DNA from 2 places in the Actinomadura miaoliensis genome. Region 1 is predicted to be linked to the other one. Evidence: riboswitches for the same ligand, from Rfam matches in the RefSeq annotation. Region 1 holds a riboswitch; the other holds the start of a gene.
The links. A riboswitch is a leader RNA that binds a small molecule or an ion and turns the genes downstream of it on or off. The one in region 1 is predicted to bind cobalamin.
Positions count from the first base shown of each region.

Region 2: another riboswitch for cobalamin. It lies ahead of ABD811_RS26065 (putative cobaltochelatase); the one in region 1 lies ahead of ABD811_RS06010 (ribonucleoside-diphosphate reductase subunit alpha).

Region 1 is NZ_BAAAZG010000002.1:330,151-334,588, reverse strand. Features, by position in the region: gene ABD811_RS06025 (MFS transporter) at 1-1,381, opposite strand, end outside; gene ABD811_RS06020 (ArsR/SmtB family transcription factor) at 1,529-1,855, shown strand; gene ABD811_RS06015 (cupin domain-containing protein) at 2,034-2,366, shown strand; cobalamin riboswitch at 2,570-2,769, shown strand; gene ABD811_RS06010 (ribonucleoside-diphosphate reductase subunit alpha) at 2,859-4,438, shown strand, end outside.
Region 2 is NZ_BAAAZG010000039.1:128,510-132,947, forward strand. Features, by position in the region: gene cobO (cob(I)yrinic acid a,c-diamide adenosyltransferase) at 1-267, opposite strand, end outside; gene ABD811_RS26065 (putative cobaltochelatase) at 270-2,252, opposite strand; cobalamin riboswitch at 2,412-2,566, opposite strand; gene ABD811_RS26070 (ATP-binding protein) at 2,681-3,178, opposite strand; gene ABD811_RS26075 (helix-turn-helix domain-containing protein) at 3,346-4,218, shown strand; gene ABD811_RS26080 (DUF397 domain-containing protein) at 4,215-4,415, shown strand.

The sequences.
Region 1 (4,438 bases):
GGCTGACCAGCAGGCCCAGAACCATTCCGGCCGCGGTCAGCAGGACCACGACGAACTCGCCGTGGGCGGTGGCCGAGCGCAGTGCCTCGCCGGTCTTGCCCTCGGTGCCGATGTCGGCGAGCGCGGTGAACACCGCCAGACCGATGGCGTTGCCGATGTTGAGGGCGGTGGAGGCGATGCCGTTGGCGACGCCCTGCTCGTGGGCGGCGGTGCCGGTCGCGGCGGCGATCCACATCGCCGTCCAGACGATGCCCTGGCCGACGCCGGAGACGATGAGCCCGGGCACCAGCCGTCCGTAGCCGGCATCGGTGTCGAAGCCGATCGCCATGCCGGCCGTGCCGACGACCCCGATCGCGAAGCCGATCAGCAGTGTCGTGCGCAGGCCGATCCGGGTGGTCAGCCGCTCGCCGAGTTGTGTGCCGGTGGCGATCGCCAGTGAGGGGACCAGGAAGGCCAGTCCGGTCTGCAGCGCGCTGTAGCCGTGCACGCTCTGCATGAGCACGGTCAGGAAGTAGGGCAGCACGCCGAATGTCGCCATGTAGATGAACGTGATGATCATGCCGCCGGTCAGGCTGCGGTTGCGGAACAGCCGGAACGGCATGAGCGGATCGGCGCTGCGCCCCTCGATGGCCGCGAACGCCGCCAGCAGCCCGGCGGCCAGCACGAACGCGCCGATCACCAGCGGACTCGTCCAGCCCTGCTCGGGCCCCTGGACCAGGGCGAACACCAGCAGCGTGGCACCCGCGGTGACGGTCAGCGAGCCGGGCAGGTCGAACCGCCGCCGCTGCCTGCCGGCCGGGTCGGGCGGGATCACCGCCAACGCGGCCAGCGCCACGAGAGCGGCCAGCGGCACGTTGACGTAGAAGACGGCGGGCCAGCCGAAGTGCTCGGTCAGCACACCGCCGAGCAGCGCCCCGATGGTCAGGCCGCTCGCACCCGCGCCACCCCAGACCGCCAGCGCCCGGTTGCGCTGCGGCCCCTCGGCGAACAACGTGTTGATCAGTGACAGGGTGGACGGCAGCAGCAGGGCGCCGCCGATCCCCTGCACCGCCCGCGCCACGACGATCGTGGCGGGTGACGGCGCGAGGCCGCCGGCCAGCGACGAGACGGCATAGAGGGCAAGGGCGAACACGAAGACGCGGCGGCGGCCCAGCAGGTCGGCCGCACGGCCGCCGAACAGGAGGAACCCGCCGGCGAACACCACGTAGGCGCTGACCACCAACTGCTGGGTCTGGCCGGGGAAGCCCAGCTCCGCGCCGATCTCGGGGAGCGCGACGAACACGATGTTGAGGTCCAGCGAGTAGACCACTTGCGCGAGCGCCAGCAGGGTCAGGATCCAGCCCAGTCGCCGGCCTGCGGCCGGCCTCGGAACAGCGGACATGCCAGAGGACACCCTTCGGGGTCTGGAGGGAAACGGGCCGGCGGACGAGCCCGCCGACGAGTACGACCGTACGAATAATTACGTACATTCGTATGGTGAGGCAAGGGAATCCGGGCGATTGTTCGACTATCAACGTACGATGGGACAATGAGGTACCGTCATCCGGACCGCGACCAGATCCGCATCGACGCGGTGCTGTCGGCACTGGGCCACCCGGTGCGGCTGGCCGCCGTCCGTGTGCTGGACGGCGGCGGTGAGCACAACTGCGGCAGCGTGCTGGCCGAGCTGGGCATCACGGCCAAGTCGACGATGACCCACCACTGGCGCGTGCTCCGCGAGGGCGGCGTGATCATCCAGGAGCCCTCAGGCCGGGAGAACCTGCTGACCCTGCGCCGGGAAGACCTGGACGCCCGCTATCCGGGGCTGCTGGACGCCGTCCTCGCCGGCGCCCGCACCGACGAGGCCGGCTCCTGACGACCCCCTGCACGACTCCGTCGTCGGCCCGTCGGCCCGAGTGCCCCGACCTCCCTGTGGTATCTGTGGCGGCCCTACATCTCCTAGCGCAGCCGCGTTGCAGCGCATCGCACCGAGCCGGGCGCCGTCGGCGCCGCATCGGCGTCCGCTACTGACACGGAAACGGCAGGGCAACCTCATGCAGAAGATTTCCCTTGACGCCCGGGTGCGCGAGCACATGGAACGCGCGGCGGCGTCACCGGCGGGCCGCAGTGCCGAGACCGTCTACGGCGGCCACGAGCACACCCTGCGTCAGACCCTCATCGCACTGCGCGCCGGCGCTTCGCTGGCCGAGCACGAGAACCCGGGTGAGGCGACGGTGCTGGTGCTGCGCGGTCGGGTGCGGCTGCACAGCGGTGACACCACATGGGAGGGCATGACCGGGGACCTGCTGATCGTGCCGCCCGCCCGGCACGGCCTGGAAGCCGTCGAAGACGCCGCCGCGCTGCTGACGGTCGCCAGGGCGCGCTGACGCGCCGCGGTTCGGGCGCCCGGTGGGCCGCGCCGCGCCTGCCCGACCTGGTGACGGCCACGGGCTGCTGCCGCCGCGCCGGCCCGAGCATGCGGCTGGGCGGTCGGCGCCGCAGCGTCGCGGGTCGCGGACGTTCCGTCGCGCCGTCTCTGGCGACACTCCCACAACATCTAGAGGTTGCATTCACTCCTGCCACTAGATGTAGAGTTCCAGGTGTTGCGGGTCCGCCCCTCACGGGGTGGCGCGAGAGGGAACCCGGTGCGAATCCGGGACTGCCCCGCAGCGGTGAAGGGGAACGAAAGCCGTCACAGAGCACTGGGCCGCACGGCCTGGGAAGCGACGGCCGGTAGGTCCGTGGTGGGTGCCCCCGAGTCCGAAGACCTGCCCGCGACCGTAAGTGGTCCACGAGCCTCGAGGGAACGCCGGTGGGCGGGCGCGTTCGTCGTGCCCTCCTTCCGGCGTGCCCGAAGGGCGTCGCCCGAGGGAGAGCAGATGACTGTTTCCGCCACCGTCGACGACCGCGAACTGGCGGTCCGGGAGGCCGCCGCGCGGGTCGGCGCCGATCCCGGCCAGTCCCGGGTCGCGGCCGCGCTGCTCGCCGAGCTGATCCGGGACGAGGCCGCCGGGGAGGGCGTCGGCACGTTCAGCTCCTCGGTGCGTCTCGCGCACGCGCAGGGCCTGCTCAACGACGCGATCGCGGCGTTCGTCGCCGCGCACGCCGCCGAGCTGGACGCGCTCGTCGACGAAACCGCCGACGACCGGTTCGAGTACTTCGGACTGAGGACGGTCTACGACCGCTACCTGCTGCGTCACCCGCACACGCGCAAGGTCATCGAACGCCCGCAGCACTTCCTGATGCGCGTGGCGTGCGGGCTGGCCGACACCGTCGCCGAGGCAGGCCGGCTGTACGGGCTGATGTCGCGGCTGGAGTACCTGCCGTCCTCGCCCACGCTGTTCAACTCCGGCGCGCGCCGGCCGCAGCTGTCGTCGTGCTTCCTGCTCGACTCCCCCCGCGACGAGCTGGAGTCGATCTACGAGCGGTACGGGCAGGTCGCGCGGCTGTCGAAGTACGCCGGCGGCATCGGGATCTCCTGGTCGCGGATCCGTTCCCGCGGGTCGCTGATCCGCGGGACCAATGGGACCTCCAACGGCATCGTCCCGTGGCTGCGGACGCTGGACGCCTCGGTCGCGGCGGTCAACCAGGGCGGCCGCCGCAAGGGCGCGGCCTGCGTGTACCTGGAGCCGTGGCACGCCGACGTCGAGGAGTTCCTGGAGCTGCGCGACAACACCGGTGAGGACCAGCGCCGCACCCACAACCTGAACCTGGCCAACTGGATCCCCGACGAGTTCATGCGGCGGGTGGAGGCCGACGCCGACTGGTCGCTGTTCGACCCCAAGGAGGTGCCCGAGCTCACCGACCTGTGGGGCGAGGACTTCGACGCCGCCTACCGCCGGGCCGAGGCCGAGGGCCGTTACGTGCGGCAGGTCCCGGCGCGCCGCCTGTACGGCCGCATGATGCGCACGCTCGCCGAGACCGGCAACGGCTGGATGGTCTTCAAGGACCCGGCCAATCGGACCTGCAACCAGACGGCCGAGCCCGGCAACGTGGTGCACCTGTCGAACCTGTGCACCGAGATCCTCCAGGTGACCAGTGACACCGAGACCGCCGTCTGCAACCTGGGTTCGGTGAACCTGGCCCGCCACGTCACCCCGGACGGCTTCGACTTCGCCCGGCTGCGCGAGACCGTGCGCGTGGCCGTCCGGTTCCTGGACCGGACCATCGACCGCGGTTACTACCCCACCCCGGAGGCGGCCGCGACCAACACCGAGTGGCGTCCGGTCGGGCTGGGCGTGATGGGCCTGGCGGACGTGTTCTTCACGCTGCGGCTGCCGTTCGACTCGCCCGAGGCGCTGGAGCTGTCCACCGCCATCGCCGAGGAGATCGCGCTGGCCGCCTACAACACCTCCGCGGACCTGGCCGAGGAACTGGGCGCCCACCCGGCGTTCGACCGGACGCGCGCGGCGCGCGGCGTGCTGCACCCCGACCACTTCCCGGCCGCGCCCCGCAAGAC
Region 2 (4,438 bases), on a different contig from region 1:
CATCTTGTGCCACGTGACCGGGCCGCCCTCGCCGCTGTCGCCGAGCACGCGCAGCGCCCGCTCCTCGCCGATGCGCCACTTGGCGGACTTGACGAACTGGAACACCCCGATCGGCCAGCCCTGGTTCCAGGCCCGCAGCGCCAGCCCGAACGCGGCGGTCGACTTGCCCTTGCCGGGCCCGGTGTGCACGATCACCAGCGGCCGGTTGCGGCGCTGCCGCGTCGTCAGCCCGTCGTCGGGCACCTGCTCCGGCTTCCCCTGCGGCATGCCTAGGCTCCCCTTCTCCAGGCGCTGCGGTCGGGCGCCGTCCTGGCGCCCCGGACGACTCCGGCCAGGGACCCGGCGGCCAGGTGCTCCAGCCGGACGACCTCCGCGCCCAGCCGCCCGCCCAGCTCGGCCGCCAGCCCCAGGCGCACCGGCCCCGACTCGCAGTCGACCACGACGGAGGCCACGTCGCCGAGCCGGGCCGCGGCGGCGGCCGGATCGGGGCCGTGGGTGGCGCGGCCGTCGGTCACCACGACCAGCAGCGGACGCCGGGACGGATCGCGCAGCCGCTCGACGCGCAGCACCTCGGCGGCGCGCAGCAGCCCGGCGGTCAGCGGTGTGCGGCCGCCGGTGGGCAGCCGCTCCAGGCGGCGCGCCCCCGCCTCGACCGACGAGGTGGGCGGCAGCACCAGCGTGGCGTCCCGTCCCCGGAAGGTGATCAGGCCCACCTTGTCGCGGCGCTGGTAGGCGTCCAGCAGCAGGCTGAGCACCGCGCCCTTCACCGCGCGCATCCGCTGCCGCGCGGCCATCGACCCGCTGGCGTCGACGACGAACAGCACGAGGTTGCCCTCGCGTCCGTCCCGCACCGCCTCGCGCAGATCCTCGGCCGCGACGACCAGGCCGGGCCCGGTACGGCCGCGGGCGCGCTGGTACGGGGCGGCGGCGCGCAGCGTGGCGGTCAGATGCAGGCCGCGCGAGCCGGGACGGGCGCCGGAGACGCGGCCGTGCGGGCTGCGCGCCTTCGAGCGGCGGCCGGGCGCGCCGGTGCCGGTGCCCGGGACGGTGAACAGGCGCGGCCTGTAGGCGGCGTCGGCGGGCGCGGGCTCGTCCTCGCGCCGCGGACCGGCGCCACCCGAACCGCCCGCACCCGAACCGCCGTCGGCGCCGCCCGCCTCCGGGGTCTCCGGCGACGGTGCATCGGGGGACGTGTCGGGGGACGTGTCGGGCAGCCCGCCACCGCCGGGGCCTCCGGGCGGGGGCGGGCCGTCGCCGTCGGGGGGCTCGGGGGGCCGGTCGTCGTGCTCGTCGAGCACCTCGTCCAGCTTGCGCGTGTCGAGGCCGGGGGCGTCGAACGGGTCGCGGCGGCGCCGGTGCGGCAGGGCCAGCCGCGCCGCCGTGCGCACGTCCTCGGTGCTCACCGCGGTACGGCCGTGCCAGGCGGCCAGCGCGATCGCGGCCCGCGCGGTCACCAGGTCGGCGCGCAGCCCGTCCACCTCGAACGCGGCGCACACGGCCGTGATCTGGCGCAGCGCCGCGTCGGTCAGCTCCACCCCGGGCAGCCGGTCGCGCGCGGCGGCGATCCGGGCGGCCAGCGCGGCCTCCTCGTCGGCCCACGCGGCGGCGAAGGCGGCCGGGGACTCCTCGAAGCGCAGCCGGCGCCGCACCACCTCGGCGCGCTCGTCCGGGTCGCGGGTGGCGGCGACCTCGACGGTGAGCCCGAAGCGGTCCAGCAGCTGCGGGCGCAGCTCGCCCTCTTCCGGGTTCATGGTGCCGACCAGCAGGAACCGCGCCGCGTGCCGCACCGACACGCCCTCGCGCTCGACGTACGACTCGCCCATCGCGGCGGCGTCCAGCAACAGGTCGACCAGGTGGTCGTGCAGCAGGTTCACCTCGTCGACGTACAGCACCCCGCGGTGCGCGGCGGCGAGCAGGCCCGGCTCGAACGCCTTCACGCCCTCGGTGAGCGCCCGTTCGATGTCGAGCGAGCCGGTGAGCCGGTCCTCGGACGCGCCGACGGGCAGCTCCACCAGGCGGGCGGGCCGTCGCCGCGCGTCGTGCCCGGTGTGCGGGCCGTCGGGGCAGCCGGGGTCGGGGGCGTCGGGGTCGCAGGAGAACCGGCAGCCGTCCACCACCCGCACCGGCGGCAGCAACCCGGCGAGCGCCCGCACGATCGTCGACTTGGCGGTGCCCTTCTCGCCGCGCACCAGCACCCCGCCCACACCCGGCGACACCGCGTTGACCAGCAGCGCGAGCTTGAGATCGGTCATCCCGACGACGGCGGAGAAGGGGTAGCGGTGAGTGTGGGGGGTGCGGGGGGTCGTCCCCCCATCGGCGGCCGGGCGGCTCATCGGCCCATCAGACGGGGCATGCCTCATCATCCTTCCCCTCGGGTGTCCACGCCCGTGGCGGTCAGCTGCGACGGCCGGAGTCTCCTGGCTCCCGGATCGACGTTCCGGCACCGGTCCCGGTCAGGGACGGCACCGCTCCCCCGGCCTTCCAGCGTCGCCGCCGTGGCCTTGCGCGGGGGGAGAACTCCCCGGTCACAGTTGCGGGCACAGCCCCGGATTCACACCGGGTTCCTCCGCGTCCGTCGACTGCACAGCATGACATACCACCCGGAACCACCCAAGCGGCGACCACGTGAAATGCCCAACGTCCGGTCGCGGGACGGCCGGGGCGTCAGGGGGCCGGGGCGTCAGGCGACACGGGTGGGCACGACGAACCACACCGCCTTGCCCGGCACGGGCGTCCCCAGACGCGACAGCGTGTGCAGCAGCCCCCAGCGGCCCTGCGACATCTCGGCGACGATGCTCAGGCCCCGGCCGCAGTCACCGGACGTCCACGAATAGCCGGGCAGCCGGGCGTCGACGAAGGCGTCGAACACCGCGCAGCGGACCTCCGCGGGGGGCCGCGCGTCGTCATCGACCGCCAGCCACAATTCATGCGGGCCGTAATCGGCGGCGTGCTGGTAGGCGTTGGTGGCCAGCTCGCTCACCATCAGCTTGGCGTCGGCGATCGGGTCGCGGGGCACCCCCAGCTCGGCGAGCGCGTCGGCCAGCAGCGTCCTGGCATGGCGGGCGCACGCCGGGCCGCGCGGCAGGGACCAGGCCCAGCCCGCGCGGATGCCGGGCTCCTCGGTCGGCACCGCGCGCGGCGGCGAGGTGTCATGGATGAGTTCTGACGAGCTGTGCACGGGCCCTCCCCGCGATCGAAAGGTCTCGGCCGACTACGCGGTCATCAATCGTCCCGTTACTGTGGGTCCCCCTGTGGTTACACTTCCATGAGCCTCGCGTGAGAATCTCATTTGCGCAACACCGTTGGCGAGATTGCCCTTACCGGCTTCGGCAATCGCGTTGAGAGGTGCCGACCGAAACGACAGACTCTGCCCTCATGACATATCGGCCGACCGTACGAGGTCGTCGCCTGGCCCGGGAACTGCGCCGGCTGCGCGAGGAACTGGGCCTGACGTTGCAGGACGTGGCGGACCGGCTCGACTGGTCCCGGGCCACGGTGTCGCGGGTGGAGACGGGGCAGACCCGGCCGAAGGTCGGCGACGTCGCCCGGATGCTGGAGTTGTACGGGGTGCCCAGCCCCGACCGGGACGCCCTGATGACGCTGGCGCGCGAGGCGGGCCAGCGCGGCTGGTGGACCGCTTACGCCGACGTTTTCGCCGGAAGTTACGTCGCGCTCGAGGACGAGGCGTCCGACATCCGCACCTGGGACCCGCAGCTGGTGCACGGGCTGCTGCAGACCGAGGAGTACGCCCGCGCGGTGATCACCGCCGGGCGGATGCTGCCCGGGTCCACGGAGATCGAACGCCGCATCGTCGCGCGCAAGGTACGGCAAAAGTTGCTCGAACGGCCGAACGCGCCGCTGCTGCACGTGGTGCTGGACGAGGCGGTGCTGCACCGGCCGATCGGCGGGGCTCCGGTGATGAACGCCCAGCTCAGGGCACTGGCCGTGATGGCGGAACGACCCCGCGTGACGGTGCAGGTGCTGCCGTACGGCGCGGGCGAGCACGCGGGGCTCGACGGGCGGTTCACGATCCTTTCCTTTCCGGACCCGGCAGACCCCGATATCGCCTACGTCGAAGGCACCATGGGTGACGTTTACGTCGAAAGCGCAGAGGAAACAGGCGTACACAGGCGTCGCTTCGATCGCATCGTCGAGGCGGCGTTGTCCCCCGAGGATTCCGCGCACCTCATCGTCGAGGCAGCAGGGAGCAGCCCGTGAACAACCTGCAACGCGATCTCGCCCGCGCCCAGTGGCGCACGTCCTCATACAGCGGTAGCGGAGACCAGTGCGTCGAAGTGGCGGCGCTGCCGGACGGTCTGTGTGCGGTCCGCGACTCCAAGGACCCGTCCGGCCCAGCGCTGATCCTGTCCGCGGAGGGCTGGCGGGCCCTGCTCGGCACCGCACGCACCGCATAGTCCGCCCGGCGCGTCCGCCCGCC